One region of the Pseudoalteromonas sp. SR41-7 genome, then DNA from elsewhere that is predicted to be linked to it. Evidence: predicted binding sites of a transcription regulator. Region 1 holds the regulator's gene; the other holds the start of a gene.
The links. The regulator NrdR, encoded in region 1, represses ribonucleotide reductase genes. The targets are predictions, from matches to a motif close to AAACACNANATNTNGTGTTT.
Positions count from the first base shown of each region.

Region 1 (6,617 bases):
ACAGTTAAGCAAACACCATTAGTTGCAATGCTGTCACCTAACTTTACGTCTGTCATATCAAGATCAGTACTTTGGATACGAATGGCTAAGTCGCCTTGTTTTTTTTGTAATAAAGCAATTTTGCCTGTGGCTTCTATTATCCCAGTAAACATAGCACTACTCTTTTTATTAAGTGATTTTAATGAGTTTTGACGCGGTGATACGTAAATCGTCACCAATGCGCGCACATTCATTAAATGTTAAATCAACGGTGTTCTGCATACTCGTCAATTCAGGAAAATTAACTAAACTTTTTGCATCATGGCCCATTAGTTTAGGCGCTAAATAAAAAACAAACTCGTCAACTAAATTAAGCTCTGTCATTTTACCAGCAAGTGTTGCGCCAGCTTCAAGCCAAACATTATTAAACTGCAGTTGCCCAAGTTTTTCTAAAACGGCTTGTAAATCAACTTTACCGTTACTTTCACTAACTTCAATATGCTTTACAAAATGCGGCCATTGCAATGATTTATCAACCTTAGTCGTAAATATTATTACATCACTTTGGATTTCAAATAAAGCAAGGTCAGGTGTTAAACGGTTTTGAGAGTCAATTATAACACGCACGGGCTGGCGAAGCGGCAAATCAGTAGGCAGTGTGCAAGGCAGCTCACTTAGTCGCACATTAAGTTTAGCATCGTCTACTAGCACTGTATCGGCACCGGTTAAAATAGCGCAGCTTTTCGCTCGGTATAATTGTACGTCTTGTCGAGCAGCAGGACTTGTGATCCACTTACTTTGCCCATTTTTAAGCGCCGTTTTACCATCAATACTCGCTGCCATTTTGCAAATCACATAAGGTAAGCCTTGTTCCATACGCTTAAAAAAGCCAACGTTAAGTGCGCGAGCTTGTGATTCGAGTAACCCGTAAGCAACGTCAATACCCGCGTCGCTCAGTATTTTAAGGCCTTTGCCAGCAACTTGTGGATTTGTATCAACCATAGCAGCAATTACTTTTACCACACCGGCAGCTTTTAAGCCTTCGGCGCACGGTGGCGTACGGCCATAATGACTACACGGTTCAAGCGTTACATAAGCCGTTGCACCTTGTGCATTTTTTCCAGCGACAGCCAGTGCATTTACTTCTGCATGGCCTTGACCTGCTAATTGATGAAAACCCTCACCAATTATTTGATTATTTTTAACTAAAACACAGCCAACATTAGGGTTAGGTGTGGTAGTAAACCGGCCTTTTTTGGCAAGTTCTATGGCGCGTGCCATATACATTTCATCATGTTCAGTAAAAGGAACTTGGCTTTGCATTGTTACTCCCCTAAGCGGGCAATTTCTTCGCCAAATTCGCGTATATCTTCAAACGAGCGATAAACAGAGGCAAATCTTACATACGCTACTTTATCGAGCTTTTTGAGGGCTTCCATAATGCATTCACCAACCAAATGGCTTGAAATTTCTCGCTCGCCTGTAGCACGCAACTGCGATTTTATTATATTCACTACTTCGTCTACTTGCTCTGTGCTCACTGGGCGTTTTTCGAGTGCGCGATTTAAGCCATTTAATAATTTATCTTCGTTAAATGGTTCGCGGCTGCCGTCTTGTTTAATAACACGAGGCATAACCAGTTCAGCGCCTTCAAATGTAGTAAAGCGCTCATGGCAGTCGTTGCACTCACGGCGCCTGCGAACTTGATGGCCTCCACCAACAAGGCGTGAGTCAATAACTTTAGTATCTTTTGCGGTACAAAATGGACAATGCATAGCTCGGTACTTCCGTTTTAAAACAAAAAAGACCGCTAAATAGCGGTCTTTTATCTTAGCAAAAAAATAGGGCCTGTTGACCTTTCAGGATTAAATTTGTTCTATCTATGGGTGATTTAATCGCGGCGCGAGGTTTGTAACCTAGTGGGCTAAGTAAAAACCGAGCAACAAAGAGTAAATCGCCCCTAGGACGAACCCGAGGGCAGTGCATGTTTGGCATTTATGCTGCGTTATCGCCTATTTGTGTGGAGTAACCACACTACATAGACTCTGCCTTGCCTAAAAACCAAACATACTACTGCAAATTAAACCTCGAAAGATAAACAGGCCCCTAGCCTATGTGATCTAAATTACTGCTGCTTATGCAATTAAGCGTAAACAGGTAATTTTGCACAAATTGCTTTTACTTTTTCTTTAACTTGCGCCTGTACAGATTCATCAGTGATGTTATCTAGTACGTCACAAATCCAGCCAGCAAGCTCTTTTGATTCTTCTTCTTTGAAACCACGACGAGTGATTGCAGGAGAACCAATACGCAAACCAGATGTTACAAACGGAGAACGTGGATCGTTTGGCACTGAGTTTTTATTAACTGTGATGTTAGCGTTACCAAGGGCTGCATCTGCATCTTTACCAGTAATATCTTTATCGATTAAATCGAGTAGGAATAAGTGGTTTTCAGTTTTGTCAGATACGATTTTGTAGCCGCGCTCTTGCATTACAGCAACCATTGCTTTTGCGTTTTTAACAACTTGTGTTTGGTATACTTTAAATTCTGGTTGAAGCGCTTCTTTAAATGCCACTGCTTTTGCTGCAATAACATGACATAAAGGACCACCTTGGCCACCAGGGAAAACTGCGCTGTTAAGCTTTTTATAGATTGCTTCATCGCCACATGCAGAGATAATTAAACCACCACGAGGACCAGCAAGTGTTTTATGCGTAGTTGTAGTTACAACATGTGCATGAGGAACTGGGCTTGGGTAAACGCCTGCCGCAATTAAACCTGCAACGTGAGCCATATCAACAAACAGGTAAGCACCTACTTTGTCAGCAATTTCACGGAATTTAGCCCAATCAACAATACCTGAGTACGCTGAGAAACCACCAATAATCATTTTTGGTTTATGCTCAAGTGCTAGTGCTTCAACCTGTGCGTAATCAATTTCGCCCGTTGTTTCATCTAGTCCGTATTGAATTGCATTGTAAAGCTTACCAGAGAAGCTTACGTGTGATCCGTGAGTTAAGTGACCACCATGAGCTAAGCTCATACCAAGTACAGTGTCGCCTGCTTCTAATAGCGCTAGAAAAACAGCAGCATTAGCTTGCGAACCAGCATGTGGTTGTACGTTTGCGTAGTCAGAACCAAATAACTCGTTAGCACGGTCAATTGCTAATTGCTCAACAACATCAACGTGCTCACAACCGCCATAATAACGTTTGCCAGGGTAACCTTCTGCGTATTTATTTGTAAGCTGTGAACCCTGCGCTTCTAGTACACGTGGGCTACAGTAGTTTTCTGAAGCGATTAGTTCAATGTGCTCTTCTTGGCGAGCAGTTTCTTTGTTTATCGCGTCAAATAACTCTGGATCAAAATCCGAAATATTCATGCTACGTTCTAACATTGGGGTCTCCTAGGGCAACGTGTATGGTGTTTTTTAGAGGCTTTATTGTACGCTTTAAACGACTCTTTGCCTACGCTCTTAAGTTGAGGATATTTAAACAGGGATTGAAACTATTTCACAGACTTTTTAAGATGATATTTTCTTATAAAACCATAACGATTTTAAATGAATGCTATTTCCTACATTTAATTAGTAAATGCAACTCACTAGATTTAAAAGCCTAAAGTTATAAAAAAAGGCGGCTTAACCGCCTTTTTGAATTAATTAACTTAGCCAAGTTTAGCAAGTATTTCTGTACGTAATGCGTCGTAATCGGCCTTTATATCGCTTGCTAGGCATGGTTTTGCTAGTGCGTCGCTAAGTGGTTTTGGCATACCTAATTCAATATTTAAAATACCCTCTACGCTTTCTTTAAACTTAGCAGGGTGAGCTGTGGCTAAAAAGATACCCGCGGCCCCTGGCGCTCGATTTTCAACAAGACCTTGGTACGCAATAGCAGTGTGAGGCTCTGCAACATAACCCGTTTGTTGAATTTTTTTCATCACCGATTGCGTGTCTTCCTCGTTTACGCTAGTTGAATAAAAATTATCGTAGCTAAACCAGTTATTATCTAACATTGTTTGCACACGCGGCCAGTTGTTTGGCTTGCTTACATCCATTGCATTTGAAAGCGACTCAAGTGTTGCGTTTGGCGTCCAGGTTTTATCAAGCATAAAGCGCGGCACAGTATCATTTTGGTTGGTGGTTGCACTTAATTTACCTACAGGTAAGCCAATAACCGCACCAATCATTGCAGCACATACATTACCAAAGTTGCCACTTGGCACTGATATATGCGCTGTTGCGCGTTTTTCTTTTGGTAGTTGTGCAATGGCCTCAAAGTAATAACAAACCTGAGCAACTAAACGGCTAATATTAATTGAATTAGCAGAATTAAGCCCAAGTGTTGATTTAACTTCTTCATCTAAAAAGGCATTTTTAACCAACTCTTGGCAATCATCAAAACTGCCATCAACTGCGTAACAATGAATATTGTTACCTAACGTAGTAAATAGCTTTTGCTGAGCAAGTGAAATTTTGCCTTTAGGATATAAGATGACAACATCGATATTCGGCTTGTTATAAAAAGCATGTGCAACGGCTGCACCAGTATCGCCCGATGTTGCGGTTAAAATAGTTACTTTTTCATCTTTATTAAATTGCGCTAAACACTCAGCCATAAAGCGACCACCAAAGTCTTTAAACGCAAGCGTAGGACCATGAAACAACTCTAAGCAGTATGTATTCTCTTCAACTTCCACCAGCTTAACTGGAAAGTTAAATGCATTTTTAACCATTTGTGTCACAGTGTCGCTAGGCAGCTCATCACCAATTAGGTGAGATAATATTTTGCCACTGCGTGTAACAAAGTCCATATCAAGCAAAGCATGAACATCGGACAGTGGGGCAAGGGATTCAGGGAAAAACACACCTTGATTACGACCCAAACCTGTTTTTACGGCTTCAACGAACGACACTTTTTGTGAGCTATCTTTTAAATTATGTAATTGCATGACTACCTATCCTATAAAACTGTTAATTGACGCGTGCCGTCGTTATCTAATTTACAAATGTGGCAAAAGCCTTGCTCGTTAATGTAATTTGCCTCTAACCACTGCGCGCATTGCTTTGCAGCTTCAAGTGTTTTACATACACTAAACAAGGTAGGTCCTGCGCCCGAAATACTCACTATTTCAGCGCCCAACGCTGGTAAGCTTGCTTTGGCTTCACTAAAACCTTTAATAAGCGGTGCGCGGTAAGGTTCTGCTATTTCATCTTTCATTATGCTCAGTGCATCGTCAAAACGATTAGTCAACAGTAAGCTACTAAATGCCGATAAACGCTGTGCAAACTCAACACTTGCATGCATGCTCAACTCTTTTGGTAAAACCGAGCGCGCTTTTGCAGTGTTGAGTGAAAAACCAGGGAACGCAGCAACGTAGTACCAATTTTCATCAACAGGCAGTGCAATCGATTTATCAGGGATTAAATCACCTGTTAATTGCAAACCACCTAAATAGCATGGCGTGATGTTGTCGTAATGACGACCACCGCTCACTACAGCTTCAAAGTCAGCCATAAGCTCAATAAGCTCAACCTGACTTAAGTTAGTTTGTGCAAACTTATCAAGGGCAGCAAAGGTAGCCACGACCGAGCATGCACTAGAACCAAGTCCAGATCCAATTGGTAAATTCTTTTTAAGCTCGAGCTTTACGCTTGGCATATCAGGCGCGACATGCGCTCTAAAATGTACTAAACACTGGTACGCTAAGTTTTCATTCGCCTCACTTGGTAACTTGTGAGCGTAGTCGCCAGTACAAATAAATTCGTCACTTGGTGCTGCACTTACAACAGCTACATCGCCTAATAAACTACCATCGATTGGCGCAAGCGCTGCGCCAAGTGCATCAAAACCCACTGCAAAATTACCAATAGACGCCGGAGCATATACTTCAATCATAACGAGCTCCTAGCGCGATAGTGTTTTTAAAATATCAGCAAATACACCCGCTGCTGTTACTTCAGAGCCGGCACCATAACCACGAATTACAAACGGACGTGGCTGGTAGTATTGGCTTAAAATAGCAAGCGCGTTTTCGCCATCGCGAATTACATTAAGCGCATGTTTTTCATCAACAGCCTCAATACCTACTTTACAGTGACCTTCTTTAATTGTACCTACATAACGAAGTACCTTTCCTTCGCTCGCAGCACTTTGAATGCGGTCATTAAAATCAGCATCTAGGCTTGGTAGTTTTGCCATAAACTCATCAACGCTATCACCTTGTGCAAAACCTTGTGGTAATACTGACTCAACTTCAATATCGCTTAGCTCCAACTTCATACCGGCTTCGCGAGCAATGATCAGTAACTTACGTGCTACATCGGTACCCGATAAATCATCACGAGGATCTGGCTCAGTAAAACCGCTTTCTTTGGCTTTAATAGTTGCCTCAGAAAGTGATAAACCATCTTGAAGTGCGCCAAACATATACGAAAGTGAGCCTGATAAAATACCGCTAAACTCTAGTAACTCATCACCGGCACCAAATAATGACTGCAAGTTATCGATTACTGGTAAACCTGCACCAACGTTAGTTTCGTATAAAAATTTACGATTATTCTTTTGCGTAGCAGCTATTAAATCTTGGTAATACGTGTATGAGCTTGTTGTCGCTTTTTTATTAGCTGCAACCAC
Region 1 covers NZ_JACJEF010000013.1:79,961-86,577, reverse strand. The annotation lists gene H5092_RS16015 (riboflavin synthase) at 1-152, opposite strand, end outside; gene ribD (bifunctional diaminohydroxyphosphoribosylaminopyrimidine deaminase/5-amino-6-(5-phosphoribosylamino)uracil reductase RibD) at 169-1,302, opposite strand; gene nrdR (transcriptional regulator NrdR) at 1,305-1,754, opposite strand; gene glyA (serine hydroxymethyltransferase) at 2,123-3,379, opposite strand; gene thrC (threonine synthase) at 3,649-4,932, opposite strand; gene thrB (homoserine kinase) at 4,944-5,879, opposite strand; gene thrA (bifunctional aspartate kinase/homoserine dehydrogenase I) at 5,889-6,617, opposite strand, start outside.

Region 2 (6,617 bases), on a different contig from region 1:
TACATTAGCGAAATCCAACATGTAGGATATAACGACGCTCCGCTTGAAAAAATGGCATATGCGCTGGATACGCAATTTGCAAGTAAAGGCAATAAAATAGACGTTCTTAGGCACGTAGCCCAAACGCTGTAACTCAATTTTAGATTTAAAGGAGTTTATATGTACAGAATTATTGGGTGTTTACTTACTTTAGCGTGTATAAATAGTAATGCAGCATCGTTTGAAGAAGATATTGTTTCAGCTCTGCTTGAGCGTACAACTCATGATGTGACTTACGACGGCGCTTATCGCTCTATTGGCTACCCTGGTGGAGATGTACCTAAAAATATAGGTGTGTGCACCGATGTAATAATTAGAAGTTACAGAAAGTTAGGTGTTGATTTACAGAAGCTCGTGCATGAAGACATGCAAAAAAAACTTTGCGCTGTATCCATCTAAACGTATTTGGGGCTTAACTAAGCCTGATAAAAATATAGATCATCGACGTGTTCCAAATTTACAAGCTTACTTTGAGCGCCATGCAAACGTATTGAGTAAATCCAACAAAGTGAGTGATTATAAAACCTGCGATATAGTAACGTGGATGTTACCAGGTAATTTACCTCATATAGGTATGGTGATTAATGAGTTATCTCAAGATACGGGTAACCCACTTATTGTGCATAATATAGGGCGTGGTCCGCAAAAAAGCGATATGCTTTTTGATTATAAAATTACCGGACATTACCGGTTCGTTCCACACTATTGATAAGTTTAATAAACGATAGATGTAAGTATTGATTTTTATTTCAGATCAATACTTACATTGCCATTGGGTTTACAGCAGCACAACAGTATTTCGCCTTCGCGTACAAACGCAAGTGGCTCTTCGTTATACTCAACACTGCCTGACACTAAAGTTGCTCTACAAGCGCCGCAATAGCCTTCACGGCATTGGAATGCGACGTCTATTTTCATGGATTCTAAGCAGTGTAGAAGAGAAGGGCAGCCAGCGATAAATTCTATACACTGGCTGTTTTCTGCAAGCGTTATGCTTGCAGTAGACTTGTCACTCATTATAAATCAAAATCACCAAATTCTGATGCATCAACTTGAGAGTCTATTTGACCAACAAGGTATGAGCTTATTTCTGCTTCTTGTGGTGCTACTTGCACGTTATCAGACACTAACCACGAGTTTATCCACGGGATAGGGTTACTGTTATTTTCAAACTGTGCTGGCAAGCCAATTGCAGTCATACGTGCATTGGTAATGTATTCAACGTACTGACATAAAATATGCTTATTTAAGCCAATCATTGAACCATCTTTAAATAAATACTCAGCCCACTCTTTTTCTTGCTCTGCAGCATCAACAAACATTTTAATCGCTTCGTCGCGGCACTGGGCAGCAACAATCGCCATTTCTGGATCGTCCTTACCGTCTTGCATAATGTTTAAAATATGCTGAGTACCAGAAAGGTGAAGTGCTTCATCGCGTGCAATTAGCTTGATGATTTTAGCGTTACCTTCCATTAGCTCGCGCTCAGCAAATGCAAACGAACATGCAAAACTTACGTAAAAGCGAATCGCTTCAAGAATATTTACCGACATCATAGCCAGGTAAAGTTTCTTTTTAAGCTCAAATAAATTAATTATAACTGTTTTACCGTTAATCTCGTGTTTGCCTTCACCGTATAAGTTGTAAAGCGATACAGAGTTAATTAAGTCATCGTAGTATTTAGTTACGGCATCAGCACGTTCGCTAATTTTATCGTTGCTAACAATGTCATCAAAAATAAGCTCAGGTGCTTGTGTTACGTTACGGATAATATGCGTGTATGAACGGCTGTGAATTGTTTCACTGAACGCCCATGTTTCTATCCATGTTTCAAGCTCTGGTAGCGATACAATTGGAAGTAGAGCCACGTTTGGCGAACGACCTTGTACACTATCAAGTAGTGTTTGGTATTTTAAGTTGCTTAAAAATATATGCTTTTCGTGATCTGGTAATGCTTGAAAGTCTAAACGGTCTTTACTTACATCTACTTCCTCAGGACGCCAAAAGAAAGACAGTTGCTTTTCAATTAACTTTTCAAAAATTGGGTATTTTTGTTGGTCGTAACGAGATACGTTTACAGTTTGGCCAAAAAACATTGGCTCTTGCATTTGGTTATTATGGTTTCGGCTAAAAGTAGTATAAGACATGTTTATCACTCAAAAAACTATCAGAAAAAGCGGGCTAAAAATGCCCGCTTAAAATAAAAATCAGCAGTTATATTTTACACGCGCCGCCTTCACAATCATCATCTTCCACTTCTGGAGTATCTTCTTGTGAATCTGAGGCGCCATCGCGAGTATTGTGGTAATACAAGGTTTTAACACCTAGTTTGTACGCGCTTAGTAAGTCTTTCAATAAGACTTGCATAGGTACTTTACCGCCTTCGAACTTGTTTGGATCATAATTTGTATTTGCAGAAATTGTTTGGTCAACAAATTTTTGCATTATGCCAACAAGCTGCAAGTAACCATCGTTTGATGGAATGTCCCATAGTAACTCGTACTGATCTTTTAAACGCTCATACTCAGGAACAACTTGTTTTAAAATACCGTCTTTACTTGCTTTAACGCTAATATGTCCACGTGGTGGCTCAATACCGTTAGTTGCGTTAGAGATTTGCGACGATGTTTCTGATGGCATTAATGCACTTAGTGTTGAGTTACGCATACCGTGCTCTTTAATATTTGCACGTAGTGTATCCCAGTCAAGATGAAGTGGCTCATCACAAATTTTATCTAAATCACGTTTGTACGTATCTGTTGGCATAATGCCTTGAGAGTACGTTGTTTCGTTAAACTTAGGACATGCGCCACGCTCTTTAGCAAGCTCGTTTGATGCTTTCATTAAGTAGTATTGAATAGCTTCAAAGGTTTTATGTGTTAATGCATTTGCGCTACCATCTGAATAACGCTTACCGTTTTTAGCTAGGTAGTAAGCGTAGTTAATCACGCCTATTCCTAGTGTACGACGACCCATAGTTGCATTTTTAGCCGCCGGTACAGGGTAGTCTTGGAAATCAAGTAAGTTATCAAGTGCGCGTACTGCAAGTTCAGCTAGCTCTTCAAGCTCATCAAGTGACTCTATTGCACCTAAGTTAAACGCAGAAAGTGTACAAAGCGCAATTTCGCCTTCTTCGTCATTTACGTTGTTAAGTGGCTTAGTTGGCAATGCAATTTCTAAACATAAGTTAGATTGGCGAATTGGCGCAACTTTAGAAATAAATGGGCTGTGTGTATTACAGTGATCCACATTTTGTAAATAAATACGACCTGTACTTGCACGTTCTTGCGCAAACATAGAGAAAAGCTCAATGGCTTTAATACGTTTTTTACGAATAGACTCGTCTTGTTCGTATTTTACGTAAAGTGCGTCAAACTCAGCTTGGTCTTCAAAAAATGCATCATAAAGGCCAGGCACATCTGATGGGCTAAATAATGTAATGTAGTCATCTTTAATTAAACGAGAGTACATTAGTTTATTAAACTGTACGCCGTAATCAAGGTGACGAACGCGGTTGTCGTCTACACCACGGTTATTTTTAAGTACAAGTAGGTTCTCTACTTCTAGATGCCAAAGCGGGTAGAACAAAGTTGCAGCGCCGCCGCGTACACCACCTTGCGAACAACTTTTAACGGCTGTTTGAAAGTGCTTATAAAAAGGAATACAACCTGTGTGGTACGCTTCGCCGTTACGAATATGGCTACCTAAAGCACGAATTCGACCAGCGTTAATACCAATACCTGCGCGTTGTGATACGTATTTAACGATTGCAGACGATGTAGCGTTAATTGAATCAAGGCTGTCGCCACATTCAATTAATACACACGAGCTAAACTGGCGAGTAGGCGTGCGTACACCTGACATAATTGGCGTTGGTAGAGATATTTTAAATAATGATACCGCGTCGTAAAAACGTTTGATGTAATCAGTACGTGTTTCACGTGGGTAGTCTGAAAATAAGCTTGCTGCTACTAAAATATATAAAAACTGTGCACTTTCGTATATTTCACCCGATACACGGTTTTGAACTAGGTACTTGCCTTCAAGCTGTTTTACAGCTGCGTAGCTAAAGTTAAGATCGCGAGAATGATCAAGGTATGCATCAAGCTCGTCTAATTCTTGCTCTGTGTAATCTACTAATAAGTGAGCATCGTAGCGTTTATCGCCAACCATTTTTGTTACGTGGTCAAATAAACGTGGTGGCTCAAATTGACCGTACGCTTTTTTACGTAAATGGAATACAGCTAAACGTGCAGCTAAGTATTGATAATCAGGCGATTCTTTTGAAATCTGATCCGCTGCTGCTTTAATGATGGTTTCGTGGATGTCTTTGGTACGAATACCGTCGTAAAACTGAATGTGCGATTTTAATTCAACTTGCGAAACCGAAACGTTGTTTAAACCTTCGGCGGCCCATTCAATAACGCGATGGATCTTATCCAGATCAAGTGGCTCTTTGCGCCCGTCACGTTTGCTTACAGATAACTGTTGGTTCATTTGCCTGTATTCCTTGGGAATTATGTATTTTGACCAATGCTTTATACCTCGCCGAAGCAAGGTACATACTCATTTATTATAGGTTTCACCGTATTGGCGAATTTAATTGAATAACATTTGGCCACAATATCTGGTGTTGTTCAATTTAGAGATCACAAGATAGTGTGGTCTGAGTTGTTTTGCAAGGGACATAATTGCCCCTATTTGTGGATAACTTTGGGATAACGCATTTGTGTTAGTAGACACTCACCTTCGAACAATCATTTAAGTTGAAATATGCAAAAATCAACTAATGATCTGCTAAATTTACGCATTTTAAAAATAAATTTTGACTGCTTTTTTTATCGGCAAGCTTTGTGTGAAAACTAACACAATCACAATATATAGTGTTTAATAATTAACATAGCACTATATATGGATTCAGTGGACTATCTAAGTGAGTTGTTTAGTGTTCATAGTTGAACGCTTTTATAAATAAAAAGCATAATTAGAGGGAACATATAGAAATGGGCTAAAAGATAGCCCATTTAAATTTATACAAAGAGCATGCTGCTCAGTGTAATAATTTTAAAAATACCTATTATTACACTTTCTGATATTTCTATAGATAAACTGAACTTCAATTTTAGTTATCCTAAATCTGAGTTAGTCACTTGCTGAGAATATAAGAATAAGTTACGCTCAAACTTCCAAACTTGGGCACTTTCTTAAAACTCGAGCAAGTGTCTTTGCTAACATCATATTCAAAATTTGAGTATGATGTTAGCCCCTCCACTTAATTGAAATATCAATCCCATCAAAGTGTTAATAAAACTCTAATGTGGTCTGAGTTGTTTTGCAAGGGACATAATTGCCCCTATTTGTGGATAACTTCGGTATAGCGTATTTGTGTTAGTAGACGCTCACACTTAAACGACCACTCAACCAAAGGCGTTCAAAAAGTAAACTAAATTCTGCTAAATTTACGCATTTTAAAAATAAATTCTGACTGCTTTTTTTATCAGCAAACTTTGCGTGAAAACTAATGAAATCACAATATATAGTGTTTATTAATTAACATGGCACTATATATGGTTAAAACCATCAATTGGGCTTTGCCAGTTAAAATTGGCTTTCCAAGCTATCGCTTCATCTTTACTTGGGATGTAACCCCAAAGTGCCGTTGCGGTATGCATACCTGCCGCTTTGCCTGCTTGTATGTCTCGCTGTGCATCACCAATGTATAAACAACGGCTTGGTTCTACTTGCATAAGCTTTGCACAATGTAGCAGTGGTAAAGGTGATGGCTTAGCTTCAGTTAAGGTGTCGCCACTTATTACTACACTGGCATTTTTTAATGCGGGAATAGCTGCCACTAAAGGATCGGTTAAAAAGCCAGGCTTGTTAGTCATGATCCCCCATTTGATCTTTTTCTGATCAAGGCCGATAAGTAACGATTCAACTCCGCTGAAGCAATGCGTGTGTTTTGCTATGTTTGCAGCGTACTCGTTAACTAATTGCTTTATAAGCTCGCTTTGGTGTTGTTTGTCCCATAATTCTTTAAAACCAGCCTCTAATAATGCGCCTGCGCCGTTAGATGCCGCAGGACGGTATATATCACTACTAACAGGTTCTATTTCATTGCTAATAAGGACTGCGTTTAAAGCGGCACCTAAATCATCAGCGGTGTCGAGTAGGGTGCCGTCTAAATCAAATAAAAATGCATCGTACTCTATAAGGGGGTGGGGGGCTTGAGAGTTAGCCATTAAGCTAACTTCTCAAAATAAAGTATGTAATTTACGCTAACGTCACTATTGAGTGTATATTGCTTTGATAGTGGGTTATAAGAAAGCCCTGTACTTGCACGAACTTTTAAACCGGCTTGCTCTGCCCATGCAATAAGCTGCGCAGGTTTTATAAACTTTTTATGGTCGTGTGTACCTTCAGGTACCATTTTTAAAAGTTTTTCAGCGCCAACAATCGCGTATAGATATGCTTTAGGTGTTTTGTTAAGGGTTGAAAAAAACACATCCGCGCCTGGTTTGGCAAGTGCAGCTACAGCATGAATGATAGAAGCTGGGTCGGGTACGTGCTCAAGCATT
Region 2 covers NZ_JACJEF010000004.1:57,553-64,169, reverse strand. The annotation lists gene H5092_RS06620 (hypothetical protein) at 1-132, shown strand, start outside; partial or broken gene H5092_RS06615 (DUF1287 domain-containing protein) at 160-748, shown strand; gene yfaE (class I ribonucleotide reductase maintenance protein YfaE) at 784-1,056, opposite strand; gene nrdB (class Ia ribonucleoside-diphosphate reductase subunit beta) at 1,056-2,186, opposite strand; gene nrdA (class 1a ribonucleoside-diphosphate reductase subunit alpha) at 2,254-4,536, opposite strand; gene H5092_RS06595 (HAD family hydrolase) at 5,601-6,281, opposite strand; gene ubiG (bifunctional 2-polyprenyl-6-hydroxyphenol methylase/3-demethylubiquinol 3-O-methyltransferase UbiG) at 6,281-6,617, opposite strand, start outside.
Region 2: a site for NrdR is predicted at 4,656-4,675, ahead of nrdA (class 1a ribonucleoside-diphosphate reductase subunit alpha). Genes of this name have one in related genera too.